Regions from separate parts of the Pantoea phytostimulans genome, predicted to be linked through region 2. Evidence: predicted binding sites of a transcription regulator. Region 2 holds the regulator's gene; each other region holds the start of a gene.
The links. The regulator PhoB, encoded in region 2, activates phosphate uptake and scavenging genes when phosphate is short. The targets are predictions, from matches to a motif close to CTGTCATAAAACTGNCNNAT.
Positions count from the first base shown of each region.

Region 1: glpT (glycerol-3-phosphate transporter) is a predicted target of PhoB. The motif match lies at 7,789-7,808, and genes of this name have one in related genera.
Region 3: ugpB (sn-glycerol-3-phosphate ABC transporter substrate-binding protein UgpB) is a predicted target of PhoB. The motif match lies at 4,789-4,808, and genes of this name have one in related genera.

Region 1 is NZ_CP173698.1:3,285,485-3,295,749, reverse strand. Features, by position in the region: gene ACF2G4_RS15430 (tetratricopeptide repeat protein) at 1-645, opposite strand, end outside; gene udp (uridine phosphorylase) at 743-1,504, opposite strand; gene ACF2G4_RS15420 (dienelactone hydrolase family protein) at 1,809-2,645, shown strand; gene metE (5-methyltetrahydropteroyltriglutamate--homocysteine S-methyltransferase) at 2,698-4,968, opposite strand; gene metR (HTH-type transcriptional regulator MetR) at 5,113-6,039, shown strand; gene ACF2G4_RS15405 (DUF1456 family protein) at 6,122-6,601, shown strand; gene ACF2G4_RS15400 (carboxylate/amino acid/amine transporter) at 6,717-7,577, opposite strand; gene glpT (glycerol-3-phosphate transporter) at 7,942-9,282, shown strand; gene yigL (sugar/pyridoxal phosphate phosphatase YigL) at 9,333-10,133, opposite strand; gene pldB (lysophospholipase L2) at 10,189-10,265, opposite strand, start outside.
Region 2 is NZ_CP173698.1:77,593-87,857, reverse strand. Features, by position in the region: gene brnQ (branched-chain amino acid transport system II carrier protein) at 1-469, opposite strand, end outside; gene ACF2G4_RS00415 (cobalamin-independent methionine synthase II family protein) at 861-1,964, opposite strand; gene ACF2G4_RS00410 (PstS family phosphate ABC transporter substrate-binding protein) at 2,138-3,064, opposite strand; gene phoR (phosphate regulon sensor histidine kinase PhoR) at 3,083-4,396, opposite strand; gene phoB (phosphate response regulator transcription factor PhoB) at 4,411-5,100, opposite strand; gene sbcD (exonuclease subunit SbcD) at 5,436-6,629, shown strand; gene ACF2G4_RS00390 (AAA family ATPase) at 6,626-10,265, shown strand, end outside.
Region 3 is NZ_CP173698.1:2,778,193-2,788,457, forward strand. Features, by position in the region: gene ugpQ (glycerophosphodiester phosphodiesterase) at 1-529, opposite strand, end outside; gene ACF2G4_RS13035 (sn-glycerol-3-phosphate import ATP-binding protein UgpC) at 526-1,599, opposite strand; gene ugpE (sn-glycerol-3-phosphate ABC transporter permease UgpE) at 1,603-2,448, opposite strand; gene ugpA (sn-glycerol-3-phosphate ABC transporter permease UgpA) at 2,445-3,332, opposite strand; gene ugpB (sn-glycerol-3-phosphate ABC transporter substrate-binding protein UgpB) at 3,389-4,705, opposite strand; gene livF (high-affinity branched-chain amino acid ABC transporter ATP-binding protein LivF) at 5,181-5,894, opposite strand; gene livG (high-affinity branched-chain amino acid ABC transporter ATP-binding protein LivG) at 5,896-6,663, opposite strand; gene ACF2G4_RS13065 (high-affinity branched-chain amino acid ABC transporter permease LivM) at 6,660-7,931, opposite strand; gene livH (high-affinity branched-chain amino acid ABC transporter permease LivH) at 7,928-8,854, opposite strand; gene ACF2G4_RS13075 (branched-chain amino acid ABC transporter substrate-binding protein) at 8,970-10,082, opposite strand.

The DNA of each region.
Region 1 (10,265 bases), 780 kb from region 2:
ATGCGACATATCTACTAACTGTACATGCCGCTGCTCAAGGCGCTGCCAGACATGTTTCGGCACGGTGTCGTCAAGATAGACTCGGCAAACCCAGCCCGGATAGAACTCTTGTGCCACCTCCACGTTTTTGATCAGCGTTTCGCAATAGCGCGGCTGACCACCATAAAGGCTAAACGAAATCACGTTTTGTTCAGGCTGGCTAAGATCGATGGGTTCGGGTTGCGGTGCAGGATAAGCGTAGCGCTGGCCTTGACTAAAACGTGCATCTGACTGATTCAGTGATTCCAGGCCATAACGCGCCACTTCTTCATTTTTACCTAACCAACCGCAGACTTCTGTCAGGCCATCCAACCAGGTTTCCGAAGCGGTGGCACGCAATGCAGCAGGTGCCTGATAGATTTTTTGGTAAATCTTGTAGGATTTATTGTATTGACCCAGACGCATCAGGCAGAGCGCATAATCGCTCAGCACTTGCATTTGATTAGGCATAAAACGCAGAACTTCTTCACAGCATTTCATCGCCTGCTGGAAATTATTCTGGCTCATCGCGACGCGGAAGCGCGCGGCGCTGTTTTCCATTTGCGCTTGCAGCGCAGCGGGATTAGGTCCAAAGGACGGCCGACGTACAGGAATCGTATTGCGCATAAGAAAGTTCTCAGGTTCAGCTGAAATGGCGCGCATCTTAAGGGAAGCAGCAGGTCAACCTTTATAAGCCCGGTCTTGAAACCTGCTGCCGCGCGCGTTATAGCAAGCGACGCGCCGCTTCTACAACAATCTTCACCGCATCGCTTTCGGTCTGTTTCATGGTCGCCGCATCTGGAATCTCTTTCTGCGTACGATTCACGATAACGCCCGCCACCATACCGGCTCGCAGCCCTTGGCTGGCGCACATGGTTAACAGTGTAGCGGATTCCATCTCATAGTTGAGAACACCCATCTGTTGCCACTCTTTCATTGAACCTTGAAAGCGGCTGACGACGCGTCCTGAAACAGTGTCATAGCGTTCCTGACCTGGATAAAAGGTGTCGGAAGATGCCGTGATACCAATATGGGTAGCTGCGCCACACTCCTCTGCTGCCGCAACCAAGGCAGTCGTGCAGGCAAAATCCGCTACTGCGGGGAATTCCATCGGTGCAAAGTGCAGGCTGGCACCATCTAAACGCACTGATGCGGTTGTGACTAATACGTCACCTACATTAATGTGCGGTTGAATCGCGCCGGTGGTACCAACACGCAAGAAGGTGCGCACCCCAAGCTGGGCCAGCTCTTCAACCGCAATGGAAGTGGAAGGCCCGCCGATACCGGTTGAGCAAACAATCACCGGTTTACCATCCAGTTTTGCTAGCCATGAGGTAAATTCACGGTGCGAAGCCAGATGCTGCGCATCGTCCATCAGTCCGGCGATTTTCTTAACGCGCTCCGGATCGCCGGGCACAATGGCTAAAGTCGCCCCTTGCAGATCGGCTTTGGTAAGACCAAGGTGGAAAACGTCAGACTGTGTCATTTCAGACTCCTGATTAAAAGAAAGTAGCGCGCCACTTTACGTCAGCCCGCCCGATAAATATGTGATAACACTCACTTCATAAAATGAAAGTTACATTTTTTATCAGAAAAAATGCGATCAATATCACACCTTGAGTTTAAGTCATCCCGCACTGCTACAAGCTGTACTGTGAAGCCAGTCAGCGCAATGTTAAAGAGGTAGGTGATTTTATCTGTTGCTGACTCTGTTACCCCTTGTCTGGTCCGCGCGAAATCTGGCCAGGCTATAGTTACGTGATTGCGCTATTGCTTGCACGGAGAAAACAATGAAAACCGAAGATAATATGGCACAAAAATCAGCGGGAGGCGGCTTTGCACCTGCAGTGCAGCCGACTGCTTCTACGACCATTTTTACTGAAAGCCCCGACATTCAATTCGGCGAAACCTCAGTCCCAAGCCAGGGCGAGAACATGCCTGCTTTTTTTGCCAAACCCAAAGGCGCTGAAAGCGCATTGCCGGTCGTACTCGTCGTGCAGGAAATTTTTGGCGTACATGAACATATTCGCGATATTTGCCGCCGTCTGGCGCTAGAGGGTTATCTGGCGGTTGCACCTGAGCTCTATTTTCGCGAAGGCGACCCGAACGAGTACACCGATATTCCCACGCTATTTAAAGAACTTGTGAGCAAAGTGCCCGACACACAAGTGCTCGCCGATCTCGATCACGCGGCCAATTGGGCAGCGCGTAACGGCGGTGATATTCGCCGGATGGGCATTACCGGCTTCTGCTGGGGCGGTCGTATCAGCTGGCTTTACGCAGCACATAATCCACAGTTGCGTGCCGCCGTGGCGTGGTATGGCCGCGTAATGGGAGACAAAACCATGAAGCAGCAAAAACATCCAATAGATATTGCTGTCGATCTTTCCGCGCCGGTGCTGGGTTTATATGGCGGGCAGGATGAGAGCATCCCCCTGGAAAGCGTGGAGCAGATGCGTCAGGCGATACATGCTGCAAATGCCAAAGCTGAAATTATCGTTTATCCCGAAGCAGGCCATGCTTTTAATGCCGATTATCGACCCAGCTACCACGCAGAGTCAGCCAAAGATGGCTGGGCGCGCATGCTGGCCTGGTTTAAACAATACGGTGTTGCGCCATCCGCTTAACCAATAAAAAAGGGGGCGCCTGAGCGCCCCAAAGATTCAACTCAACACACCTTTACACTTTTTCACCACGCAGGTTTTTCGCTGCTGTGACCATGTTCGCCAGCGCTTGGCGCGTTTCGGTCCAGCCACGCGTTTTCAGGCCGCAATCTGGGTTCACCCACAGACGCTCTTCTGGAATACGCTTAGCCGCCTTCTGCAACAGCGCTTCTATCCATTCAACGCTTGGTACATTTGGCGAGTGAATGTCATACACGCCTGGACCAATTTCGTTCGGATATTCGAAGTCTCTAAACGACTCCAGCAGATCCATATCTGAACGAGATGTTTCGATGGTGATCACGTCCGCATCCAGCGCCGCAATAGAATCCATGATGTCGTTGAACTCGCAATAACACATGTGGGTGTGAATCTGCGTGTCGTCTTGCGCTACGGCAGCATTCAGACGGAAAGCATCAACGGCCCATGTCAGGTATGCAGCCCAATCAGATTGATGCAGCGGCAGACCTTCGCGCAGTGCGGGTTCGTCGATCTGGATGATGCCGATACCCGCCTTTTCCAAATCGACTATTTCATCACGCAGCGCCAGCGCAATTTGCTTAGCGATGGTTTCACGCGTCACATCTTCACGGGGAAATGACCAGCAAAGAATGGTTACGGGACCGGTCAACATGCCTTTTACCGGCTTGTCCGTCAGTGATTGCGCATACTTCGCCCACTCAACGGTGATCGCTTCAGGACGGCTTATGTCACCAATGATTACCGGTGGCTTAACGCAGCGAGAACCGTAACTTTGTACCCAACCGTTTTGTGTAAAGACGAAGCCATCAAGATGTTCACCGAAATATTCGACCATGTCGTTACGTTCAGCTTCACCGTGCACCAGTACGTCCAGACCTAAGCGCTCTTGCTCAACAATCGCCTGCTTGATGTGCCCGGCAATGCCGGTGCGATAGTGGTTGCCATCCAGACGACCCTGTTTGAAATCCAGACGCAGGCCACGAATCTCTGTGGTTTGCGGGAAAGAACCGATGGTGGTGGTTGGCCAGGCTGGAAGGTTAAAGCGTTGACGCTGTGCCTTAGCACGCTCGCCATAAGGGCTTTGTCGTTCACTATCCTGTGCGGTGATCGCTTGCAGACGTTGACCCACTGCAGCGTTGTGTACACGGCTAGAGTGAGCACGAGCACGAATCGGCGCGCTCCAGGCTTCCAGCGAGGCGGCATCATCATTATTTAATGCCTGACTCAGCAGTGAAAGCTCAGCACATTTCTGTAGGGCGAAAGCAAACCAGCTTTTCACTTCTTCATCCAGACGTGTTTCCACGCTCAGATCAATCGGACTGTGCAGCAGTGAACAGGAAGAGCCGATCCACAATTGCTCCCGCTGACTCACCAGCGGTTGCAGGCGTTTAAACCAGCTACTCAGATCAGCACGCCATACGTTGCGGCCATTAATCACGCCGAGCGAAAGTAACCAGGAAGCAGGAAGTTGCTGGTTCAGTTGCTGAATGTCATCACGACCGTGAACCAGGTCAACGTGCAGACCCTGTACCGGCAGTTCACGAATCACATCAAGATTCTGACTAATACTGTCGAAATAGGTCGTTAGCAGTATTTTGCTTTGGCCTTGCAGCACAGCGTAAGCCACTTTAAAAGCGTCGCGCCAGGCCTGCGGCAGTTCCAGTGACAGCGCAGGCTCATCAATTTGCACCCACTCAATACCACGCTTAGCCAGTTCATCCAGAACCTGCTTATACACCGGCAGAATATCGTCCAGCAGTGATAAACGATCAAATTGCTCGCCCTTGACTTTACCCAGCCACAAATAGGTCACCGGACCAAGCACTACGGGTTTGATTTTATGGCCCAGTGACAGCGCTTCGTCTACTTCATCCAGCAGCTGCGTCCAGGTCAGTTTGAACTGCTGACCTTGAGTGAATTCCGGCACCATATAGTGATAATTGGTGTTAAACCATTTGGTCATTTCAGCGGCTGCAGCCGGTTCGCCGGTCGGTGCACGGCCACGTCCCAAACGGAACAGCGTATCGAGATCAACTGAACCCTCTTTGTTCTGGTGACGAGCAGGCACGTTGCCCAGCAGCAAGCTGGTGGTCAAAACATGATCGTACCAGGCGAAATCGCCAACCGGCAGCAGATCCACGCCGGCATCTTTCTGTTGTTGCCAGTGACGTGCACGCAGCTCGCGGCCCACTGCCAGTAACGCTTCCTGGCTGCTGTTACCCGCCCAGTAGCTTTCCTGCGCTTTCTTCAGTTCACGACGCAGACCAACACGAGGGAAGCCGAGAGTATGGTTCAGAATGGTCATTTGCTGTTCTCCAGATATTCTTTCTCTTTGGCTTGAAGCTGGCAGCCAAAGATGTTTAGCCGTCCAGATGTTTACACCGCTATATTCTGCGGGTACTGTATGTTCCTCAAGCGCAATTTGTTCATTTCGATGTGAAGGACTCTCATGATCGAACTCAAGCACCTGCGGACGCTTCAGGCTCTGCGTAATACTGGCTCGCTGGCTGCTGCTGCTGCCCAGCTTCATCAGACGCAATCTGCGTTGTCACATCAGTTCAGCGATCTGGAACAGCGGCTGGGATTCCGCCTGTTCGTCCGTAAAAGTCAGCCGTTGCGATTTACGCCGCAGGGAGAAATTTTATTGCAACTGGCTGAGCAGGTTCTGCCGCAAATACAGCAAGCGCTGCAAGCCTGCCATGAGCCGCATCAAACCACGCTGCGCATCGCAATTGAATGTCACAGCTGTATTCAGTGGTTAACACCTGCGCTGGATAATTTCCGCCAAAGCTGGCCGCAAGTGGTAATGGACTTCAAATCTGGCGTCACCTTTGATCCGCAACCCGCCTTGCAACAAGGCGAGCTGGACGTGGTGCTGACGTCCGATATCCTGCCGCGCTCTGGCCTGTTTTATTCACCGATGTTTGATTTTGAAGTCCGCCTTGTTCTGGCGCCGGATCACCCGCTGGCGCAGGTTGAGCACATTTCGCCAGACGATCTCGCTGACGAGGTATTAATGATCTATCCGGTGCAGCGACAACGCCTTGATATCTGGCGTAACTTCCTGCAACCCGCTGGCGTCAGCCCGGCACTGAAAAGCGTTGATAACACGTTGTTGTTGATTCAGATGGTGTCGGCGCGCATGGGCATTGCCGCCTTGCCACATTGGGTGGTTGAGAGTTTTGAGAAACAGGGATTGGTGGTAACTAAAACCTTGGGTGATGGATTATGGAGTCGGCTTTACGCCGCCGTACGTGACGGCGAGCAGCGCCAGCCGGTGCTGGAAGCCTTTATTCGTTTTGCTCGCCAGCACGCCTGTGAGCATCTGCCGTTTGTGCGCAATGCCCAGCTTCCGGGTACCGTACTGCAACGCTAATCAATCGCCACAAACCTGCGCGAGCGCAGGTAAAATCCCCTATAATGCGCAGCCTGTCGACTGACCATAAGAAGATTTCACCATGACTAACAATGATATTCTGCGCAGCGTGCGCTACATGCTCAATTTGAGCGATGCCAAAGTGGTGGCGATTTTTGCGCTGGCAGGTTGCGATGTGCCAGAAACCGATGTGCAGACGTGGTTAAAAAAAGATGACGACGCCGCGTATCGTCCCTGTCCTGACGTGTTGATGGGTTATTTCCTTAACGGGCTTATTTTCCATCGCCGTGGCAAAAGTGAAGATATGCCAGCGCCTTCCATTGAGCGCAAAATGAACAACAACATCTTTATGAAAAAACTGCGCATCGCTTTCGATTTGAAAACTACTGACATTCCTGACGTACTGAAAAAGGCTAACTTCACCGTTTCTCAAGCTGAAATTGGCGCGATCTTCCGTAAACCTGATCACAAAAACTACCGCGAGTGCGGCGATCAGATTATGCGTAATTTCCTGAAGGGACTCGCGATGATTCATCGTCCAAAGACGGGTAAACCGGCTTAAGTTCGCCTCACGCTCATTGCAAAAATATAACGGCGAAGCCCTGAGTAAAGGCTTCGCCATTTTTACGTTGCTGCTTCGCCTTTTCGACGAAAAGCCGCCTGGCCATAATCAATAATTATGTCGGACTCTTTCCAATAACCCAGCGTTTATGCACCCATAACGAGGCAATAATTACCGCTGCCCCCGCGATAAAACTCGGCCAATGCGGCTGCTGCTGCCAAATCGCCAGATTCACCAGTAATCCAGCCGGCACATGCATATTGTTCATGATGCCCAGCGTGCCTGCATCGACCTGCGTTGCGCCATAGTTCCACATGAAATAACCCAGACCCGAGGCTGCTACGCCTAACCACACCAGAATGCTCCACTGCAGCGAAGTCGTCGGTAATTTATTCGGATTTCCCCAAACGCACCAGGCGATCGCGGCAATCAGCACCGCGCCAAGATAGAACCAGGAAAAGGCGGTGTGTTGCGGCATTGGACGCGTTTCTTGCAGGCGTTTGTAACCCACCATGCCAGCCGCAAAACAGATATTTGCCAGCTGCACCAGCAGCAGACCAAACCAGAAATTTTCGCTGACTTTGTCGTAACGAATAATCGCGGCACCCGCTACGGCCAATAGAGCGCTAAAGATATAGCCGATACGCAGTGGACGCTTGCTTATCACGTCATAAATCAACGTGACATAGAGCGGCGTCATCACCGTGAACAACAAAAATTCTGACACGCTGAGATAGAGATAGGCTTCGAAACTGATCAAATACATGATGCCGAGCTGCAACATGCCCACCAACATATAAAGCAACAGCGTTGAAAGGCGATAACCACGCCAGCGCAGGAAGGGTAAAAACACCAATGCCGCCAAAGCCAATCGCATTAAAACTGAGAACCAGGTATCCACCTGTCCCGCCAGATATTCGCCAATCAGGCTGAATGAAAAAGCCCAAAGTATGGTGGTAACAATCAATAACAGCACGCTAACGACCCCGATATAAACGAAGTGACCAGTGTAAACAATGTGCTTTAATAAGGTTGCGCTATTTGGTTTACAACTGAGTGTTAACAGAGCAATCAAACCTTTGCTTGCTGTTTTGTGAACCCCTTACACTTCAATGAAAATCCATCTCTTCATCTCCTCTCGACAAAACGCGCGTAATGATCCATTTTTTGGATTTAAACGCGCTTTACTGTCACAAAACTGTAACAAATGCGCGATTCATCACAGTAACGTTACGAAACCATTATTATTCTGTGCGCGAAATGGAACACCAGAGTAAATCTTTTTTTATAATCCACGTTGCTGGGAACGAAAACCATAATGCGCCCGGAGGGCCACTCCTATGCTGAGTATCTTTAAACCCGCGCCCCATAAGTCGCAGGTTGCTGACGAATATATCGATCCGCTTTACCGCCGCCTGCGCTGGCAAATTTTCATTGGCATCTTTTTTGGCTACGCCGCTTACTACCTGGTCAGAAAAAACTTCGCTCTCGCCATGCCTTATTTGGTAGAACAAGGATTTTCCCGTGGCGATCTGGGTTTCGCGCTTTCCGGTATTTCCATCGCGTATGGCTTTTCCAAATTCATCATGGGTTCCGTTTCGGATCGCTCGAATCCACGCGTTTTCTTACCGGCTGGATTGATTCTGGCTGCGGCTGTGATGCTGATAATGGGCTTTGTGCCTTGGGCAACGTCCAGCATCATGGTGATGTTTGTGCTGCTGTTTGTGTGTGGCTGGTTTCAGGGAATGGGCTGGCCACCGTGTGGTCGTACCATGGTGCATTGGTGGTCGCAAAAAGAGCGCGGCGGCATTGTTTCGGTGTGGAACTGCGCACATAACGTGGGCGGTGGCATTCCTCCACTGCTTTTCCTGCTCGGCATGGCTTGGTTCAATGACTGGAAAGCGGCGCTGTATATGCCTGCTTTTGGTGCGATTGCGATCGCAATTATTGCTTTTGCTTTAATGCGCGACACGCCCCAATCCTGTGGTTTACCGCCTATTGAAGAGTATAAAAACGATTATCCGGTGGATTACGACGCCAGCCATGAAGAGGAACTCACGGCTAAACAGATCTTCATGAAGTATGTTTTACCCAACAAACTGTTGTGGTACATCGCATTGGCTAACGTGTTTGTTTATCTGCTGCGTTACGGCATTCTTGACTGGTCACCGACTTACCTCAAAGAGGTCAAACATTTCAGCCTGGATAAATCTTCCTGGGCTTACTTCTTATATGAATACGCTGGCATTCCCGGCACCCTGCTGTGCGGCTGGATGTCAGATAAAGTCTTCCGCGGCAATCGTGGTGCAACCGGTGTGTTCTTCATGACATTGGTGACCATCGCTACAGCGGTTTACTGGCTAAATCCGCCAGGTAATCCCGGCATTGATATGGCTTGTATGATCGTTATCGGCTTCTTGATTTACGGCCCGGTAATGCTGATTGGCCTGCATGCGCTGGAGTTGGCACCGAAAAAAGCGGCAGGCACAGCGGCAGGTTTTACGGGTCTATTCGGCTATCTGGGCGGTTCGGTTGCAGCCAGCGCTATCGTGGGTTACACGGTGGATTATTTCGGCTGGGACGGTGGATTTTTAGTGATGATTGTCGGCTGTGTGTTAGCAGTGATTCTGCTGCTGCTGACAATGGTCAGCGAACATAAACACAAAAAACAGTTGGCCTGAGTCGACATAAAAAAGGCCGGATAACCGGCCTTTTTCTTTCAACAGCTTATCTATGATAAAAACAGAGCGCGCAAGGTTTGCGGCACAGCGTCCTCGACATTGCTGCCAATCACTTCGACTTCAGGCAAGGTATCTTTTAAACGCTGGGCAGCATTCAGCATGATGCAGCTTTTGCCTGCCATACTCAGCATTTCAACATCATTCATGCCGTCCCCAAAAGCGATGCACTCTTTCAAGGAGTAGTTGAGCAGTTTTGACACCGCTTCCAACGCATGGCCCTTGGAAACGCCGCCCGCCATCACTTCCAGGCACGTCGGCAGCGAGAAGCTAACGTTAACGCGGTCGCCCCACCGTGCTTCAATCGCCTGCTCCATGGGAATCAGATGCTCAGGATTTTCACAGGTAAAAAAGACCTTGCTGATACCGTCGGTTGGCAGCATGCCTGGCTCGTAAACCTGATAATTGAACACCGATTCGCGGAAATAATCTTGTTCTGCCGGACGCGAACGGCTAACAAACCATTCGTCGTCACGATAGACGTGCGTCAGAATTTCAGGGTGATGATATTGCAGGCCGTAAAGATCGCCCGCGATGTCCTGATCCAGATTGTGACTAAAGATCAGTTCACCATCGGCATTGTGAACACGCGCACCGTTAGACGTGATCATGTAAGCCGGGATACCCAGTTTATCGCGCATCTGACCAACATCAATGTGATGGCGGCCCGTAGCGAAAACGAAGTGAATATTGCGTGCCACCAGTTGTTGCAATGTTTCGCGGGCAAACGGTGTGATGCGATGTTCGGGAGAAAGCAGCGTGCCATCCAGGTCGGATGCAACGATGTAATACATGAAAACCTCGGGTATTTATTTCAGGTGGCTGCAGCCAGCAAGGTAAATGAAAGAGTTAGCAGTGGGCTGAAAAAAAGTCGACCACGGCGTTCAGCGCTTCGGCGCGCATTTCGTCTTTTTCAAACAAGATCT
Region 2 (10,265 bases):
TAATTTTCAGCGGTGCGAGGAAATGGCCAACGGTATCCAGCAATTTACCCGGATAGAGCGAAACGCCGATCACTAAGGCAAAATAGATCAGGCTATAGATAAACAGCGGCAGCGGGCCGTCACCTGTCAGCGGCGCAATGCCGATTTCAAAGGAGACGGTTGCGGTGCGCGGAGTGGCAAACAGCGGGCCAACGGCCAGATAGCACACGGTCGCCAGCACCAGACCCGCCACTTTGCCGATCGGCGAGCTGAGCGCATCAATGCCGCCGCCGACGCGCGCGAGCGCAACAACGGTGATCACCGGCAAACCTACAGCGGTAATAAGGAAACCAAGCGCGGCAATCCAGACATGTTCACCAGACTGAATACCAACCATCGGCGGAAATATAATATTGCCCGCGCCAACAAACAGGGCAAACGTCATGAAGCCCAGCGCGAGAATGTCTTTCGGAGTTAAACGATGTGTCATACGGCCTGTCACTGATGTTGCGGTGGAAGTTGAGTTTGCGTTGTCCCCTCGCTGCGTCAAAACAACGACTTGCTAGCCAATGTCAGCGCATTATGCTCGTCGTGAGGTAAAGCGCAGGTGATTTAAGCGGCTTTTATTCTGTTCACGGAGGGATGGATCGACAACGGCGCTAAGTAAAACGTTTATAGCGGAGAAAGGCAATACGGGATCGGGAAACCAGACGTTAATCATGCAATTTAAGGCAAAGCTAGAGAATAGCTTCGATATTTAGCCTAAGCACATAAGATGATGTGCTTATTTTTTCCTCAAGCCGTGGGAAGTTTCAGCATTAACCGATTCTTAGATGCACAAAAGGCGCGTTTTACGCGCCTGTCTGCACAACTTTACAGCCTTACCACACTTGATTAGCGATTTCGACCACCAGGCGAATCTTCTGCCACTGCTGCTCTTCGCTCAGGCTGTTGCCTTCTTCAGTCGAGGCAAAACCACATTGCGGGCTGAGGCAGATCTGATCAAGGCTGACAAACTTTGCCGCCTCCGACAGACGCGCTTTCACCTGTTCTGGATCTTCCAGCTCGCCGTTTTTAGTGGTGACTAAGCCAAGCACCACTTGTTGATGGCCAGGCTTGATAAAACGCAGCGGCTCGAAACCACCAGAACGCTCGTTATCATATTCCAGGAAAAATTCATCTACATTCACGGAGCCAAATAAGATTTCAGCCACTGGCTCATAGCCGCCTTCTGAGATCCAGGTTGAACGGAAGTTGCCGCGACAGACATGCAGTCCGATCGTTAAATCGTCAGGTTTACCTTCCAACGCTTTGTTCAGGACGCGTGCATAAATACGCGCCAACTCTTCAGGATCATCACCGCGCTCACGGATTTGGCTTTTCTGATCTTCTGAACAGAGATATGCCCAAACGGTATCATCCAACTGCAGAAAACGGCAGCCCGCGTCGTAAAAGGCTTTGATGGCGTCTTTATAAGTCTGTGCAAGATCGTCAAAGTATTCCGCTAAATCGGGATAGACGTTGGCATCAATCATTTTACGGCCACCGCGGAAGTGCAGCACGCTCGGGCTTGGAATGGTCATTTTCGGCACTGCGTCACCGGCTACGCTTTGCAGGAAGCGGAAATGTTCCAGCATCGGATGATGAGCAAAACCCAGTTTGCCGACCACTTTCACACCATGCGCTTTGGTCTGTACGCCGTTGAACTGGATGCCTTGATCCGCTTCATAGCGCTCGACACCTTCCAAACCGTAGAAAAAGTCGAAGTGCCACCATGCACGACGAAACTCGCCGTCAGTGACCACTTTCAGGCCATTTTCGCGCTGCTTAGCCACAACATCGCGAATCGCTTCATCTTCTACACGGCGCAGTTCAACTGCATCAATTTCGCCTGCAGCAAACTGCTCACGCGCCTGTTTAATGGCTGCAGGACGCAGGAAACTACCCACGGTATCGGCACGGAACGGGGCTGTATGTTGTTGCATGATCACCTCTGACTCACCTGACACATAATTGCGGCAGGGAATAATTTCGCTTGGTTATTTTTGGCCATCTGGATGGCTATATGTCTAACCAAAGAGTGACATGCGAACCCTTCATCTGCAATAGAAGAAATTTCAGGTAACGTGAAAGAAATTCATGTTGAGCGATAATCAGGTTAATTATTTTCAAGCGCAGCGCGCGCCTGCGCGATTTGCTTATCTGAAAGGGGAAGATAACCAGCCTCGCTTACACGACGCTGGCCTTGTGGCGACAGCGCCTGTTGTAAAAAAGCCGCGACAAGTGGAGGCAAAGGTTTACCCGGCGCTTTGTTCACATAAAGATAAAGCGGGCGCGCCCACGGATATTGACCGCTGCGAATGGTGTTCGCATCCGGCGCTACCGCGGCACCCTCTGCGTTGACGACCGACAACATTTTTACACCGCTGAGATGAAAGCCGAAGCTGGCATAGCCAATGCTTCGCGGGTTGCCTGCAACGGCTTGCACCACCGCAGCTGAACCGGGAAACTCTGCCACGTCGCTACGGAAATCGCCATTGCACAGCGCCTGCTGTTTAAAGAATCCCCATGTACCGGAAGCGGAATTTCTGCCGTAACGCTGCAAATTTCGCTTTATCCAATCCGCTTGTTGCAGTCCGAGATCGCCCCAGCGAGCGGGAGTGGCGGTTGCGCCGCACAGTCGGGTGATAGAGAAAATCGCGTCGAGCTGACGCGGCTCAATCTGCTGCAACGGATTGCGCTGATTCACCACCACCACCAAAGCATCCATGGCTACCGGTACCGCCAGTGGCGGATAACCGTAGTGCGCTTCAAATGCCTGACGTTCATCTACCTGCATTGGGCGGCTCATTGCGCCCAGTTGAGCAGCACCCGCGGCTAATGCGGTGGGTGCAGTGGAAGAACCGGACGCCTGCACCTGCACATTGACTCCCGGTGCCTGACGGCTAAAGTCCTCGCCCCACAATGTCATCAGGTAGCCCAGCGTGTCCGATCCTACGCTGCTTAAATTGCCGGAAAGCGTAATCGATTGTGCCTGCGTTATGGCAGGCAGCAACAAAAGAAGAGAGTAAAGAAGCGCACGCATGAGGACGTCCATTAACCGTTAATGAACTGCATTCTCCTGCATCCCGATGCTGACAATCAACCTCGGTGCCAGCGTAAAGGTAAAGCAGGTTTCCTGATGAGGAATACTGGTGATCTCCAGCCGCGCGTTTTGGTGGCTCAGCGCATGCTTAACGATAGCTAAGCCCAAGCCGCTGCCGCCTGTTGCTCGCGAGCGGGCTTTATCGACCCGATAAAAACGCTCGGTCAGACGCGGCAAATGTTCTGGCGCGATACCTGGCCCGTTATCGCAGACTTTAAAGATTGCGCCCTGCCGGCTGCGCAGCCAGCTGATATCAATGCGTGTGCCTTCCGGCGTATGATTAACGGCGTTGTAAACCAGATTGGAAATGGCGCTGCGCAGTTGTTCATCGTTGCCAAAGACTTTCAAGTGGGGATCGGTATGGAAATGAATTTCATGCCGCCCGCCGCTCAGCGTTTCAGCCTCATGTTGCAGCAGCTTTAACATCATTGGCACATCGACTTTCTCTTTTAGATCAATAGCGGGTGCGGCTTCAATGCGTGACAAAGTCAGAAGCTGTTTCACTAAACTGTCCATGCGGCGCGTTTGCTCCGACATCGTGTGCAGCGCTTTGCTCCGCGACTTTTCGTTCATCACCGCATCGTTCATCATCTCCAGATACCCTTGCAGCACCGTTAACGGCGTGCGCAGTTCATGGCTGACATTGGCAAAGAAGTTGCGCCTTGCCCCTTCCAACTGGTGCATTTGCGTGACATCACGCGCCACTAGCAGCCATTGCCCTTCGCTGTAGGGCATGACGCGGAATTCCATGTGATGCTGATTATTCAGCACTTGGGTCAGCGGCTTATCAAAATCGCGCTGGCGAATATAGCGGGAGAATTCAGGATAACGCAGCAGGTTCAGGATGTTCTGACCATTATCTTCTGGCCAGCGTAAGCCAAGATGCTGCTGCGCCAGGCCGTTACACCAGAAAATGGTGCCCTCTTCGGTGGTGAGAATAACGGCGTCCGGTAGCGACTCTGCCCCACTGCGGAAACGCTTGATCAGATTGCCTAGCTCTCGCCGCCGCCGCCGGTTACGCAGCTGCATTTGATACAAACCGTAGAACAACGGTTCCCAGCTGGCGCGCCCGGTCGGTGGCGTCATGGTGCGATCCAGCCATAACCAATGCGATAAACGCATCAGGTTATGGAAATGCCACAGCAATACGCCCAACACGCTGAGCAGCAGTAGCCACGGCAAGTAGCCGAACAGCAGGCCAAGAATCAGCGCGGGCAAAGACGCCAGCACCAGTTCCGACAATAATCTCTTCCAGGAGAGGCGTTCCAGCACGGGTAAGGCTCCGTTTAGTAGCGGGCAGAGAAACGATAACCTGTTCCGCGAACGGTTTGAACCATGCGATCGTGGCCAGAGAGTTCCAGCGCTTTGCGCAAACGGCGAATATGCACATCAACGGTACGATCTTCGACATACACATTGGTGCCCCAAACGTGGTTCAACAGCTGTTCACGGCTGTACACGCGTTCCGGGTGCGTCATAAAGAAGTGCAATAATTTATATTCGGTCGGGCCCATTTCCAACGGCGTGCTTTCCGACATTACGCGATGTGAGGAAGGATCCAGACTCAAGCCCTGAATCTCAATCACCTCTTCCACCGCCATCGGTGAAATACGGCGCATCACCGCTTTAATACGTGCCATTAACTCTTTCGGTGAAAACGGCTTGGTGATGTAGTCATCCGCGCCCACTTCCAGACCGCGCACGCGGTCTTCTTCTTCGCCTCGAGCGGTCAGCATCATCACCGGAATATCACGCGTCATCGCTTCGCGTTTAAGGTGCTTGATAAACTGAATACCGCTGCCGCCGGGTAACATCCAGTCCAACAGAATCAAATCGGGCCAGGGTTCAATCAGTTTACCGACCGCGCTGTCATAATCTTCCGCCTCGATTGGCTGATAATCGTTCTGCTCCAGAACAAAACACAACATTTCACGGATTGGGGCTTCGTCTTCCACAACCAAAATGCGCTTAGCCATTATTACTCCTGCTGATATGACGGCTGTCACTGATGTTCGCGGCGCCATTATGCGTCAGTTTTGTGACACTTTTATGAAAAACATACCCTGTTAAATCAGGCTTTAATACCGAACGTTGACAGCGACATAACATTTTATGATTTGCGTTAAGCGCTGAGGCCAGACGTGAAAATTTATTTAAGCAGGCAGCATTTATAAATTGATAGCCGAAATAATTCGAGCTGCAGGGAGGCGGCAAGCGGATAAGAGCCCGGAGCACGCACGCGCAGCCAACGCATCTGCAGCTTGAAGTATGAGGTATAATCGCCGGGCATTTGGTTTTAGCAGGGAGTTCTATGCGCATCATTCATACCGCGGACTGGCATTTGGGGCAGTTCTTTTACAATAAAAGCCGGGCAGCTGAGCATCAGGCTTTCCTTGAATGGCTACTGGCACAGATTGAGCAACATCAGGTCGATGCCTTGATCGTCGCCGGTGACTTGTTTGATACCGGTACACCGCCAAGCTATGCACGTGAAATGTTTAACCGCTTTGTGGTGGCGCTACAGCCCAGCGGCTGCCAGTTAGTGATATTGGCAGGTAATCACGATTCGGTGGCCACACTGAATGAGTCACGCGAGCTGCTTGCCTGCCTGAATACCCGCGTTATTGCGACACCGGTTGACGAAGTGCTGGTGCTGAACAACCGTAAGGGCGAACCGGGCGCGCTGCTGTGCGCCATTCCCTATCTGCGTCCGCGTGACATCATGCGCAGCCGTGCAGGTCAATCAGGCCGCGAAAAACAGGTTAACCTGCTGGACGCTATTTCCGCCCACTATCAGCGCAGTTTTGTCGCCGCCCAGGCGCATGCATTGTCCTTGCCGATTATCGCCACAGGCCATCTCACCACGATTGGCGTGAGCAAAAGCGAGTCAGTGCGCGATATCTATATCGGGACGTTAGATGCATTCCCGGCTTCCGCTTTCCCTGCCGCCGATTACATCGCACTGGGCCACATTCATCGTGCGCAGCGCGTGGCCAACAGTGAACATATTCGCTACAGCGGCTCCCCCATTCCGCTGAGTTTTGATGAATTAGGCACGGAAAAAAGCGTTTTCCTGCTTGAATTTGCCCCCCATGGTCTGCAAAGCGTCACGCCGCTTACGGTGCCGCAGTTTCAGCCGATGCAGATGCTCAAAGGCTCGCTGGCGCAAATTGAGCAGCAGCTTGCCGAATATCAAACCTATCAGGATGAGAAACCGGTGTGGCTGGATATTGAAGTCACGACGCAGGAATATCTCAGTGATTTGCAGCGTCGGGTTGAAGCGCTGACCGCTGAATTGCCGGTTGAGGTGCTGCTGTTGCGCCGCAGCCGTGAACTGCGCCAGCACAGCCTTGCGCGGCTTGAGAACGAAACGCTGAGCGAACTGAAAGTAGAAGAGGTATTTGCTCGCCGCTTAGCCCTGGACAGCGACATGGATGAAGCACAACTCCAGCAGCTCAATACGCTGTTCCGCAGCACGCTGGCTGACATTGAGGAGAACACATGAAGATCCTCACGCTACGTTTTAAAAACCTCAACGCGTTACGCGGTGAGTGGTTTATCGACTTCCGTGCAGAACCTTTTGCCAGCAATGGATTATTTGCCATTACCGGCGCAACCGGCGCGGGTAAAACCACCTTGCTGGATGCCATTTGCCTGGCGCTGTATCACCAAACGCCGCGTCTTGGTGCCATCTCACAAACACAAAATGCGTTGATGACGCGCGACTGCGCTGAATGTCTGGCGGAAGTTGAATTTGAAATCAAAGGCGAAGCCTGGCGCGCCTTCTGGAGCCAGAACCGCGCACGCGGCACGGCGGATGGCAAGTTGCAGGCACCACGCGTGGAACTGGCACGCTGTGCCGACGATCAGATTGTCGCAGACAAAGTCAGCGACAAGCTAAAGCTGATCGAAACGCTTTCCGGCCTCGATTTCGAACGCTTCACGCGTTCAATGATGCTATCACAAGGCCAGTTTGCTGCTTTTCTTAACGCCAAATCAGGCGAACGGGCTGAACTGCTGGAAGAACTCACCGGCACAGAAATTTATGGCCTGATTTCCATGGCAATCTTTGAACGTCATAAAGAATCAAAAAATGCCTTAGCGCTGCTGCGCAGCCGAGCGGGCGGTATGGCGCTGCTTGATACCGAAACGCGAGCGGCGTTACAGCAGCAAATCGCTTCACTTACCGAAGCGGAGCAGACGCTAACCGCGCAATATGATAATGCCCATCAACAGCAGCAATGGCAGCAGCAGGCGCAGCAGTTCAGTACTGATGTGCGGCAGATCGCTGACGCCTTGCAACAGGCAGAACAGGCGTGGCAAGCCGCCGAGGTCGATCGTCAGCGGCTGGCTCGCAGCGAACCGGCAGAGAAGCTGCGCGGCAAGCTGCAACAGCGTGACGAATTACAGCGCGAACAGCGTGAGGTGCTGCAGGCTCAACAGCAGCTTTCACAGCAGTATCAGGCGTCTCTTGCGACTCAACAACGTGAACAACTGGCCTACACCGACGCGCAGCAGGTGCGCGAACAGACGTTGAACGTGCAGCAACAGCAGGAAACGCTGTTAACGGAACAGGTGATTCCACTCGATCAGCAGATCGCCACGCTGCATCAACAAGCACAGCAGCAGCAAGGTGAAAAGGATCGGCAACAACGCGTCTGCGAGCAGGCACAGCAAGCGCTGTCGCGTGAAAATGCGCAATTTGAGACGTTGCAAAAAGAGCAAGCCGCTCAGCAGGTGATTTGCGCGCAGTTGGCGGATGTGGCGCAATGGGGCGCATCGCTGTCGCTGTGGCAGGAACGGTTTGCCCAGTTAACCCAGCGTGAAATCGTGCTGGCTGAATTAACCCAGCAGCATCAACAGTTGCAGCAGCAGTTAGCCCAGCAGCAGCAGCAGTTTAGCCAACAAGCGCAACAGGCAGCACCGCTGCAACAAGCCGAACAGCAGGCTTTACAAGTAGTGGTACAGGCGGAGCAAGTACTAACTTCGCTACAGCAAAACGATCCGCCTGAAACGGTGCGTCATTCCCTTACGCAACTGCAAAACAGCCGTGATAAGCGACAGAACTTGACGCTTATCGCCTCGCAGTGGCAACCGCTGCAACAGCAGCTTAATGTACGTCAGCAGCGCCTTGTTGCGCTGGAAAAAGCGCACCAGCAGGGCGAAGCTGAACTGCAAAAGCTGCGTGATGACTGGAAGCGTGAAAATCAGCAGCTAACAGATGTCGAGAAGATTTGCGCGCTGGAACAGCATATTGCCGATCTCGCTGATTACCGCGCACGCCTTGAGGCCGATCAGCCCTGCCCGCTGTGCGGTTCTTGCACCCATCCGGCAGTTGAGGCTTACACCCAACTGGAAATCAGCGAAAACCAGCAGCGGCTGGCGGCGCTTAAAGTTCAGGTCGAGGCATTACGAGAAGCGGGAACCAGCAAAAAAGAGCAGCTAAATCAGTTCACCCTTCAGCAGCAAACGCTGCGCGAAGAGATCGCTGATTTTACCCGTCAGAATGAAACCCTTACTCAGCAGTGGCAAGCGCTGAGCAGTGAGCTGGCACTTACCTTCACGCTTAACGATCAGGCTGATTTAACGCGCTGGCAGCAGCAGCAAAGCGAGCAGGAAACCCGGCTATATCAACTGCTTCAGGCGCAGGACGCCGCTGAGCGCGCACGCCAGACCGCGAAAGAGCGCTACGTTCAGCAACAGCAGGCTTTACAGCAACATCAGCAGGCGCAGCAACTGGCTGAGCAAACCTTAAAAAATCAGCAGCAAACGCTGGAAGGCGTGCAGCAGCGTCAACGGCAGGAACACGCTAACTGGCAGCAGCTTAACGATGCGCTACAACAGCAACTGACCGATGCCGCGCTAACGTCGCCGTCGCCGGAAGAACGTGAAAATTGGTTAGCGGCTCAGCAGCAGCGTTGGCAGCAGTGGCAAAAGAGCGAGCAGCGGCTCGCCACACTGCAACCGCAGTTGACGCGCGCTGAAAGCCAGGTCAACGCTCTTCAGCAGCAGCTTGAAAGCGAGCAGCAACGCCTTAACACTCAGCAACAACAGCTCACGCTGATCATCACGCAGCTTGACGCACAGCGCCAACGGCGCACTTCACTTTTTGGCGATCGTGATGTGTTGTCTGCGCGCCAGCAGATGCAGGCGACGCTGCAACAAAAAGAGACACAGCTGGCGCAAAGCTTAAGCCGCTGGCAGCAAGCGCAAACCCAAGTCAGCAGCCTGGGCGGACAGCTGACAGTGATGGATACCCAGTTAACCTCGCTGGCAACGCGCCTGGCCGATGCCGAGCAGGCGTTCAACAGCGCCTTGAGCGCCGCCGCCTTTAGCGATGAAGCCAGCCTGCGCGCGGCTTTGCTGGAGGAACAGGTTGCGCAGCAGTTGCGTCATCACCTGCAACAGTTGGATCAGCAACAGCAACAACAACGGGCGCGACTGGCGGAAGTACAGCAGCGTTTTGCCGCGCATCAGCAGGCGAAGCCAGAGAATATGCCGACATCTGCTGAGGCATTAAGTGAGCAGCTAGAAAGTCTGCGGCTGGCACTCCGCGATAACGCCAGTCAGCAAGGACAGGCGCAGCAGCAGTTACTTAGCGATGCAACGTTGCGCGCTCAGCAGCAAGAATTAATGCAGCAGATTGAACAAGACGACGTCGCGCTGGCGCAGTGGAGCTTGCTCAATGATTTGATTGGCTCGGCCAGCGGCGACAAATTCCGCCGGTTCGCCCAAGGGCTGACGCTTGATCATCTGGTGGCGCTGGCCAATCGTCAGTTGGATCGCTTACACGGGCGTTATCTGCTGCAACGCCGCGCGCTGGATCTCCTGGAACTGGACGTTGTCGATACCTGGCAAGCCGACACCGCCCGTGACACGCGCACGCTTTCTGGCGGCGAAAGCTTCCTGGTAAGCCTGGCGCTGGCGCTGGCGCTGTCCGATTTGGTGAGTCATAAAACGCGTATCGAATCTTTGTTTCTTGATGAAGGCTTCGGTACGCTGGACGCCGAAACGCTGGATACCGCGCTGGATGCGCTGGATGCGCTCAACGCCAGCGGCAAAACCATTGGTGTGATCAGTCACGTCGAGGCGATGAAAGAGCGTATTCCGGTGCAGATCAAAGTGCAGAAAATGAATGGTC
Region 3 (10,265 bases), 1.3 Mb from region 2:
GTTTATCCCAACTGTGCAACAACAATCCGCGCGGCAGCTCAGGTTCAACCTGCATAGCGGCTTCCAGCGCTTCATAAGAGAAAGAAGAAAGTAACGGTGCGGTTTGACCTTGCCACAGTTGCGCCGCAGCCTGTGCGATAGCGCGACCGGTTTCAATTTCGCTGTTAGTCGTAGGTTTGATTTCGATATTCGCCATCATCTGATGCTGACGGCAGCGCGCGGCGACGTCGGCCAACAGCGCCAGCGGTTCACCGTTAAAGTCGCGGCTAAACCAGCTGCCCGCATCGAGTTTCGCCAGCTTGTCCCAGGACAACTCTCCGGCGATGCCCCAACCGTTACTGGTTCGATCAAGCGTGTCATCGTGCAGCAGAAAAATTTGCGCATCGTTCGACAGTTTGGCATCGAACTCAATCATCAAATGACCATATTTCGCACCGATATCAATCGCCGCTAAGGTGTTTTCCGGTGCCAGTTTACCGCCACCGCGATGCGCGACGATGTGCGGGTAAGGCCAGTTTTTTTGACTCATTCCAGACGCTTTCCATGGGTTGAATCGAAGAAGTGTAACGCATCTGCTGGCAGATGCAGCCACAGCGTGCTGCCCACCTTGGGACGTTCGCTGTAGGGCAAGCGCACCACTAAACGTGACTCGCCAATACGCCCATGTACCAGGTTGTCCGCGCCCAGCATCTCCAGCGTTTCGACCACCATCGGAATGCCTACCTGCTCGCGGCTGCTGATCTGAATGTGTTCCGGGCGAATGCCGAGTACCATTGGCCGGTTTGCCCATTTCGCTTTATTTATGCCAAGCGGCAGCGCGCAGGAGGGATTAAGGGTGAAACGCGTGCCGTCGCTGTTGATGTCTCCTTTCAGCAGGTTCATGGCCGGCGAACCGATAAACGCGGCAACGAATTGGCTGGCGGGCCGTTCATAGACATCAACCGGCGTGCCGATCTGCTCGACAATGCCTTTGTTCATCACCATCACTCTTTGCGCCAGCGTCATCGCTTCCACTTGATCGTGCGTGACATACAGGCTGGTGGTTTTCAGGCGGCGATGCAACTGTTGCAGTTCCAACCGCATCTGCACACGCAGCCGTGCATCTAAATTGGACAGCGGTTCATCAAACAAAAATACCGCCGGTTCGCGCACAATCGCCCGGCCCATCGCAACGCGCTGGCGCTGCCCGCCAGAAAGCTCACGCGGACGGCGGCTTAAAAGTGGATCCAGCTCAAGACTGCGTGCGGCATCCAGTACGCGCTGGCGGATCTGCTCTTTGCCCATGCCGCGAATCTTTAAGCCATACGCCATGTTCTCTTCTACCGACATGTGCGGATAGAGCGCGTAATTCTGAAACACCATCGCGATACCGCGATCTTTCGGTTCTTCGTGGGTGACACGTTTGCCATCGATATAAATATCGCCTGAGCTGACGCGCTCCAGCCCAGCGACCATGCGCAGCAGGGTTGATTTGCCGCAGCCGGACGGCCCCACCATTACCATAAATTCGCCCTCATTCACCGTGACATTCAGCGGTTGAATGACCTGATTTTTTCCATCGTAGGATTTTGTCACCGCCTGAAGCGTTACACCTGCCATCTCTTATTTCTCACTCTCAACCAAGCCACGCACAAAGGCGCGCTGCATGACGAATACCACCACCACCGGTGGGATCAGGGTTAATAGCATTGCTGCCATGACTTCGTTCCACTGCGTGGGCGAACCGCTGCTGGAGATCATGCTTTTTATCCCGGCTACTGCAGTTCCCAGGCTGGCGTCGTTGATCACCAGCAGCGGCCAAAGATATTGGTTCCAGCCGTAGATAAAGGTGATGACGAACAGCGCTGCCAGATTGGTTTTGGAGAGCGGCAGTACGATGTCCCAGAAAAAGCGCATCGGGCTGGCGCCATCAATGCGTGCCGCTTCAACCAGCTCATCGGGTAATGACATAAAAAACTGGCGAAACAGGAATGTCGCGGTCGCAGAGGCCATCAGCGGCAGCGTTAAACCGCTGTAGCTGTCGAGCATGTTCAGATCCGCGATCACCTGCACGGTAGGGAAAATACGCACTTCAACTGGCAACATCAGGGTGATGAAAATCAGCCAGAAGAACAGCGTGCGCAGCGGAAAGCGAAACCACACCAGCGCAAAAGCGGAGAGGATCGACACCACGATTTTGCCGAAGGTGATGCCGAGCGCCATGATCATGCTGTTGAGCAGCATCATGCCAAAAGCCGGGCCGTTACCGTTGACGCCCTGTGTCCAGATGCGCGAGACGTTCTCCCATAAATGCGTGCCGGGAATTAGCGTCATTGGCACCTGATAAACCGCTTCGTTATCCAGCGTGGCGGCCACGAAAGCGACATACAGCGGAAACAGAATGGTCAGCACGCCAAGCACCAAAACGATGTGGCTAAAGATATCCAACCCGCGTCGATTTTCAATCATTGGTATTGCACCTTACGCTCCACAAAGCGGAACTGAATCACCGTTAAGCCAATCACCAGCAGCATCAGCACCACGGATTGCGCCGCCGAGGACGACAGATCCAGGCCAGTAAATCCTTCGCGATAAATTTTGTAGATCAGCGTGGTAGTGGCCTGAACCGGACCGCCGCCGGTGGCGGCATCGATCACCGGGAAGGTATCGAAGAAGGCGTAAATCAGATTCACGACCAGCAGGAAGAAACTCACTGGTGTTATCAGCGGCAGCGATAAATTAAAGAAGCGGCGCACCGGGCCTGCGCCATCGATTGCCGCCGCTTCCACCAGCGACTTAGGGATAGATTGCAGTGCAGCGAAGAAAAACAAGAAGTTATAGCTCATCTGCTGCCAGATAGAGGCCAGCACAATCAGGAACATCGCCTGACCGCTGTTTTGCGCGTAGTTCCAGTTATAACCGACATGGTTCAGCAAGTAGCTGAACAGGCCAAGCCCAGGATTAAACAGGAACATCCACAATACCGCTGCAACAACCGGCGCGACGGCATAGGGCAGCAGCAGCAGCATTTGATAGAGCTTGCGCAGGCGAATGACGTAATCCACCAGCGCTGCCAGCAGCAGCGAAAAGGTCATGCCGCACACCGTGACCAATCCACTGAATTTTAACGTGGTCCAAAACGACGCCAGGTAATACGCATCAGCGAACAGGCGCTTGAAATTATCTAAACCGACAAAAGTGCTGGAGAGGCCAAAAGGATCGAGGTTTTGTAGCGAATACCACAGCGCTTCTCCGGCAGGCCAGAGAAAGAAAATAGCCGTAATTAGCAATTGCGGCAGCACCAGAAGATAGGGCAACGCGCTGGTGCGAAATACCGGACGAGTTGAAGACATAGCGTGCTCTGCGTAAAGGAGAACAAGGGCCAGGATAAGCTGGCCCTGAAGGGCAATTACTTAACTTGCTGTTCGAAGCGACGCAGCAGATCGTTGCCACGTTTCACGGCGTTATCCAGCGCGTTTTGTGGTGACTGCTTGCCGGTCCAGACGCCTTCCAACTCCTCGTCAATCACGGTACGGATCTGCGGCATGTTGCCCAGACGCATACCTTGGGTAAACGGCAATGGCGGTTTGTTCAGCATCTGACGAGTGGCGATATCGGCACCTGGATTTTTGTCATAAAAACCCTGCTGCTTGCTCAGTGTATAAGCCGCGGTGGTAATAGGCAGATAACCGGTTTTCTGATGCCATTCGGCTGCAATTTCTGGCTGCGCGAGGAACTGCATGAATTCCGCAACGCCTTTATAAGTGCCTGCATCTTTGCCCTTCATCACCCACAAACTCGCCCCGCCGATGATGGCATTTTGCGGCGCGTTCGCGACCTTTTCGTCATACGGCATCATGCCTACGCCGAAATTGAATTTCGCATAATGGCGGATGTCGGCCAGCGAACCGGAAGAAGCGGTGGTGATAGCGCAATCGCCGTTATAAAACTTGGCGGTGGATTCGTCTTTACGACCAAAGTAGGTGAAGTCACCTTTTTTGTTCATCTCTTCCAGCATCTGGATATGACGAACCTGAACCGGTTTGTTGAACTCCAGCACCGCGTCAGTGCCATCGAAACCGTTGTTTTTGGTTGCAACCGGCAACGCGTGCCAGGCGCTGAAGTTTTCAATTTGGATCCAGCCTTGCCAACCGCTGGCGTAGCCACAGCTCATGCCCGCTTTACGCAGCGCATCGGCGCTTTTCGCCAGTTCTTGCCAGGTTTTTGGCGGTTGATCGGGATTCAAACCCGCTTTTTTAAACGCGTCTTTGTTGTAGTAAAGCACCGGCGTAGAGCTGTTAAACGGTTGTGAGATCAGATGGCCGCTTGAGTCACTGTAATAGCCGGAAACGGTAGGAACGAACTGTTTTTCATCAAACGCGATGCCTGCATCCTGGAAGAGCTGATGCACGGGCACAATGGCTTTCGATGCCATCATGGTGGCAGTGCCGACTTCATAAACCTGCAAAATGGCCGGCGCTTTGCCGGTACGCACCGCCGCAATGCCTGCGGCCAGGCTCTGCTCGTAGTTACCTTTGTAGGTCGGAACAATTTTGTAATCGGGGTGCGCCTGGTTAAAACGCTGCGCCAAAGAGTCAACTTCTTTGCCCAACTCGCCCTCCATTGAGTGCCAGAAAGGAATTTCAGTGGCGGCGAGCGCATTGCCGCTGAGCGTCAGGCCCAGCACCGCACTCATCAGGCTACGACGAAAAGTAAACACGGACATATTGTTTTCCTGTGCAGGTAAGTACGCGCAAGATCGCGCATTTTTTTGTTCGCGACGTAACATGACACGGGAAAATGACGGATAAATAACGGCTTAATGACAGAGAGGTTACAGCGGGATTTCAGGATTTAAGCAGAGTGAAGTGGATCGAAGCGTTTTTTGATGGTGCGCGCTGTCCCCCATCCCGGCCTTCCCCCGCAAAGCGGGGGAAGGAGACGCTGCCATATGCAATTTCAGAGCGAGCATATTGCAGCGTCTTCCTCCCCCATTTATGGGGGGAGGACTGAGGTGGGGGGCAAACGACCTCATCTGCGCGCTGTCCCCCATCCCGACCTTCCCCCGCGAAGCAGGGGAAGGAGACGCTGCCATATGCAATTTCAGAGCGAGCATATTGCAGCGTCTTCCTCCCCCATGTATGGGGGAGGACTGAGGTGGGGGGCAACGACCTCGTACTTGAGTTAGAGCAACAGGAAAACTAGGCGCCTAAATAAGCACTGCGTACCGCTTCATTGGATAACAACGCAGCGCCGGTATCTTCCAGCACCACATGGCCGTTTTCCAACACGTAACCCCGATCGGCCAGTTTCAATGCCTGATTCGCATTCTGCTCCACAAGGAAAATGGTCATCCCTTCGCTACGCAGCTGCTCAATGGTATCGAAAATTTGCTGAATAATAATCGGGGCCAGACCGAGTGAAGGCTCATCCAGCAGTAACAGACGCGGCTGGCTCATCAATGCACGACCAATCGCTAACATCTGCTGTTCGCCACCGGACATAGTTCCTGCGCGCTGTAATCTGCGCTCATCCAGACGCGGAAACAGCGCATAAACGCGCTTGATGCGCTCCTGATACTGCTGACGGCTGGCAAAAAAACCACCCATCGCCAGATTTTCTTCCACCGTCATGCGTGAAAAGACGCGACGCCCTTCCGGCACAATCGCAATCGCTTCACGCATGATGCGTGCAGTTTGCCAGTCGGTTATGGCTTTACCGTCAAAGGTGATGGAACCCTGCGTGGCGCGAGGTTCGCCACACAACGTGCCGAGCAGCGTGGTTTTACCTGCGCCGTTCGCGCCAATTAAGGTGACGATTTCGCCTTGGTTGATATACAGGCTGACATTGTGCAGCGCCTGGATTTTGCCGTAATGCGCGCTGACGTTCTCAATGGTTAGCATCGTGTTGGCCATGTTACGCCTCTCCTAAATAGGCACGGATCACATCCGGGTTATTGCGAATCTCTTCCGGCGTGCCGTTGGCTAATGGCGTTCCTTGGTTCACCACGTAAATACGATCGGAAATACCCATCACCAGCTTCATATCGTGTTCAATCAACAACACGGAAACCTTGTGATCACCGCGCAGTTCAGCAATCAACTCATCCAGTTCGTGGGTTTCTTTGGGGTTCAAACCCGCCGCGGGTTCATCCAGCATCAGAATTTCTGGGCGTGTCACCATGCAGCGGGCAATTTCCAGACGACGCTGCTGACCATACGCCAGGTTGCCCGCCTGCCGGTTTGCCATTTCCAGCAAGCCCACGCGATCCAGCCAGGTTGCGGCGCGATCCAACGCTTCACTTTCGCTGCGGCGAAACGCTGGCGTTTTCAATAATCCAGAGAACACGCCACTTTTCAGGTGCTGATGCTGCGCCACTAACAGGTTTTCAATCACCGTCATTTCGCGGAACAGACGCACATGTTGGAAGGTGCGAACGATACCCATGCGCGCAATCTTTTGGCCCGGCAACCCTTCAAGATGCTGATCGCGCAACTTGATGCTGCCGCCGGTGGGTTTGTAGAAACCGGTCAGGCAGTTAAAAACGGTGGTTTTGCCGGCGCCATTTGGGCCAATCAAAGAAACGATCTCTTGCGGACGCAGTTCCAGCGCCACGTTATTCACGGCTAACAGGCCGCCGAAGCGCATCATCAGGCCTTCAACGGCTAACAAAGGCTGACTCATGCCTGCTCTCCTTTTTTACCCTGCTTGAGTTTCAGGTGTGGACGCTTCATCGGCAGCAGACCTTGCGGGCGCCAAATCATCATTAGCACCATTAATCCACCCAGCACCAACATGCTGTATTCATTGAGATCGCGCATAAGTTCACGCGAAACCACCAACAGAATGGCGGCGAGAATCACGGCAAACTGCGAACCCATGCCGCCCAACACCACAATCGCCAGTACAAAGGCGGATTCAACAAAGGTAAAGGATTCGGGGCTAACAAAGCCCTGTCGTGCTGCAAACAGGCTACCGGCAAACCCGGCAAAAGCGGCGCTGATAGTAAAAGCGGTGAGCTTGATGCGCGTTGGGCTGAGGCCCAGCGAGCGGCAGGCAATTTCATCTTCACGCAGCGCTTCCCACGCACGGCCCAGTGGCATGCGCAGCAGACGATTGATCACAAACAGCGTGAGCACCACCAGCAGTAGCGCAACCAAATAGAGGAAAATGATGCGGTCGCTGGGATCGTATTTCAGGCCAAAGACGTTATGGAAGGTATCCCAGCCGCCATCACGCGGGGTGCGGTTAAACTCCAGCCCGAAAAAGGTAGGTTTGGGGATCTGGCTGATGCCGTTTGGACCACCGGTGATGTCGGTGTTATTGAGCAGCAAAATACGCACAATTTCGCCAAAGCCAAGCGTCACAATCGCCAAATAGTCGCCACGCAAGCGCAGCACCGGGAAACCCAGCAGTAGACCAAACATCGCTGCCACAATGCCCGCCAGCGGCAGACATTCCCAGAAACCTAAACCGAAATAGTGATTAAGCAGCGCGAAAGTGTAAGCGCCAATCGCATAGAAACCGCCGTAGCCCAATACTAACAGGCCAGAAAGGCCAACCACTACGTTGAGGCCAAGGCCAAGCATGATGTAAATCAACGTCATGGTGGCGATATCGACGGTGCCGCGTGAGACCAAAAACGGCCAGGCAACAGCGGCCAGGATCATGATCCCCATCACCAGTTTCTGCTTTGGCGTGGAACCATCAATGCCGGGTAATACGAAAGCGGGCAACGAGACTTTCTTCATGCCGCTCTGCCACACTGGGCGCATCAGCTGGAACAAGAATACCACCACGCAGGCGACAGCGATCCATTCCCACCGCAGACTACCGGCGTTCTGTACTATCAAATTCGTGCCATCCAGGTTCAGGCGCAACCCCATGAAAAAGGTGGCGAGAACCAGCAGCATCAGCGAGGAGATAAGTGCATTAACGAAGGAAGACTTCATACTTTTTCGACCTCCGGACGCCCCAGAATTCCGGTCGGCATCACCAACAGCACCACAATCAGCAAGGCAAACGAAACCACATCTTTATATTCAGTGCTGAGGTAGGCCGATGTCAGTGCTTCAGCAATACCCAATACTAATCCGCCAATCATCGCGCCGGGAATGCTGCCAATGCCGCCTAAAACCGCCGCGGTAAACGCTTTCATCCCCGCCATAAAGCCGATAAAGGGGTTGATTGAACCGTAGAACTGGCCTAACAGCACACCTGCAACTGCCGCCATCGCCGCACCGATCACAAAGGTCAGCGAAATCACGCGGTCAGTGTTGATCCCCAACAGGCTGGCCATTTTCAGGTCTTCAGCGCAGGCGCGACAGGCGCGGCCCATGCGGGAATAGCGGATAAACGTGGTCAACGCCAGCATCGCCAGGAAGGTCACAATCCAAATAACAATTTGCATGGTTGAAATGGTGGCGGCAAAGCCGTTGCTTTCGCCTACCGTCCATTGCCCGGTAATCAAGCTTGGCAGCGCGAGGTCGCGGGAACCTTGCGTCAGGCTGACGTAGTTTTGCAGAAAGATCGACATACCGATCGCGGAGATCAGTGCGATCAATCGCTTAGAAGAGCGCACCGGCTTATATGCCACGCGCTCAATGCTCCAGCCGTAAGCGCTGGAAATGATCACCGCCATCACGAAACCGGCGGCAATCATTAGCCACGTAGTGTCGATGCCCATCATCATCAGGGCGGCAATCACGATGAAGGAGACATAGCTACCGATCATGTAGACCTCGCCGTGGGCGAAGTTAATCATGCCGATAATGCCGTAAACCATGGTGTAACCGATGGCGATCAGCGCGTAGGTGCTGCCAAGGGTAACACCGTTGAACATTTGCTGAAGGAAATAGAGGAATTGCTCGGACATAGAATGTACCTTAAAAAAAACGTCCGTGAACTGAATGCGTTAGCGTGAATCTTTGACAGCCAGGCGGAAAGTAAAGCCGTGTTGATAAAGGCGGCATTAAAGCCGCCCCTAAAACTTATTTCACCGCAGTAGACGTACCGTCGGCATGCCACTTGAACACACCAAATTCAAAGCCTTTCAGGTCGCCCTTCTCATCCCAGCTCAGGTCGCCCATCACGGTCGGCACGGCTGCGCCCTCTTTCAGGTTCTTCACAATATCTTCTGGCTCTGCGCTCTTGCTGCGCTCCATACCAGCCACCAGCGATTGCAATGCCGCGTAGGTGGTCCAGACGAAGGGGCCGGTTGGATCGAGCTTTTTGGCTTTCAGAGCATCAACAATGGTTTTGTTGGTTGGCACTTGATCGTAACGCTTCGGTAACGTCACCAGCATGCCTTCAGAGGCAGCACCAGCAATGTTCGACAGCGAGGCATTGCCCACGCCTTCTGGCCCCATAAACTGGGTTTTCAGGCCCGCTGCACGCGCCTGGCGTACGATCTGCCCCATTTCTGGGTAGTAACCGCCGAAGTAGACGAAATCGACGTTATCTTTTTTCAGGCGGGCCACCAGCGTAGAAAAATCTTTATCGCCTGCGGTGATACCTTCAAACATCACAATGTTAGCGCCTGCGTCTTTCAGACTTTTTTGTACTGAACGCGCCAGGCCTTCGCCATATTGCTGTTTGTCATGAACGATAGCGATACGCTGTGGTTTGATCTCGCTCATCGCATATTTTGCCGCCGTAGGGCCTTGGTCAGAATCGAGGCCGGTGGTACGCATAATCAGCTTGTATCCGCGAGAGGTTAAGTCTGGCGCGGTAGCGGCTGGCGTAATCATCAGTACGCCTTCGTCTTCATAGATGTCAGAAGCGGGCTGAGTTGAAGAGGAGCAAAGATGGCCAATCACATAGCGGATGCCATCGTTAATCACTTTGTTCGCCACCGCGACCGCTTGTTTTGGGTCACAGGCATCGTCATATTTTACCGCAACCAGCTTGTCACCGTTGATGCCGCCTTTCGCGTTGATGTCTTCAATGGCCTGCGTTGCGCCTGCGAACTGCATATCGCCATATTGTGCAACCGGACCTGACATCGCCCCAACGATGGCCACTTTAATGTCTTTTGCCAGCGCAGCATGGCTCATCGCCAGTGCAACGCATCCTGCCAGTAACGCGCGACCTTTCATCTTCATCCGAACTACCCCATCTGTTATGTCGTGTTTGTTGTGAGTTGCTTTATTTTCTGCCAGATAAAGTTGAAAACTGATTAAACAATAATGAGTTAGCACGCTTTTCTGGCATTTATTGGTAATAAGGCTTTATTTTTCAGCTCATTAAACAGGATGTTTCTTCGGTAAATCAACTGACATATTCAG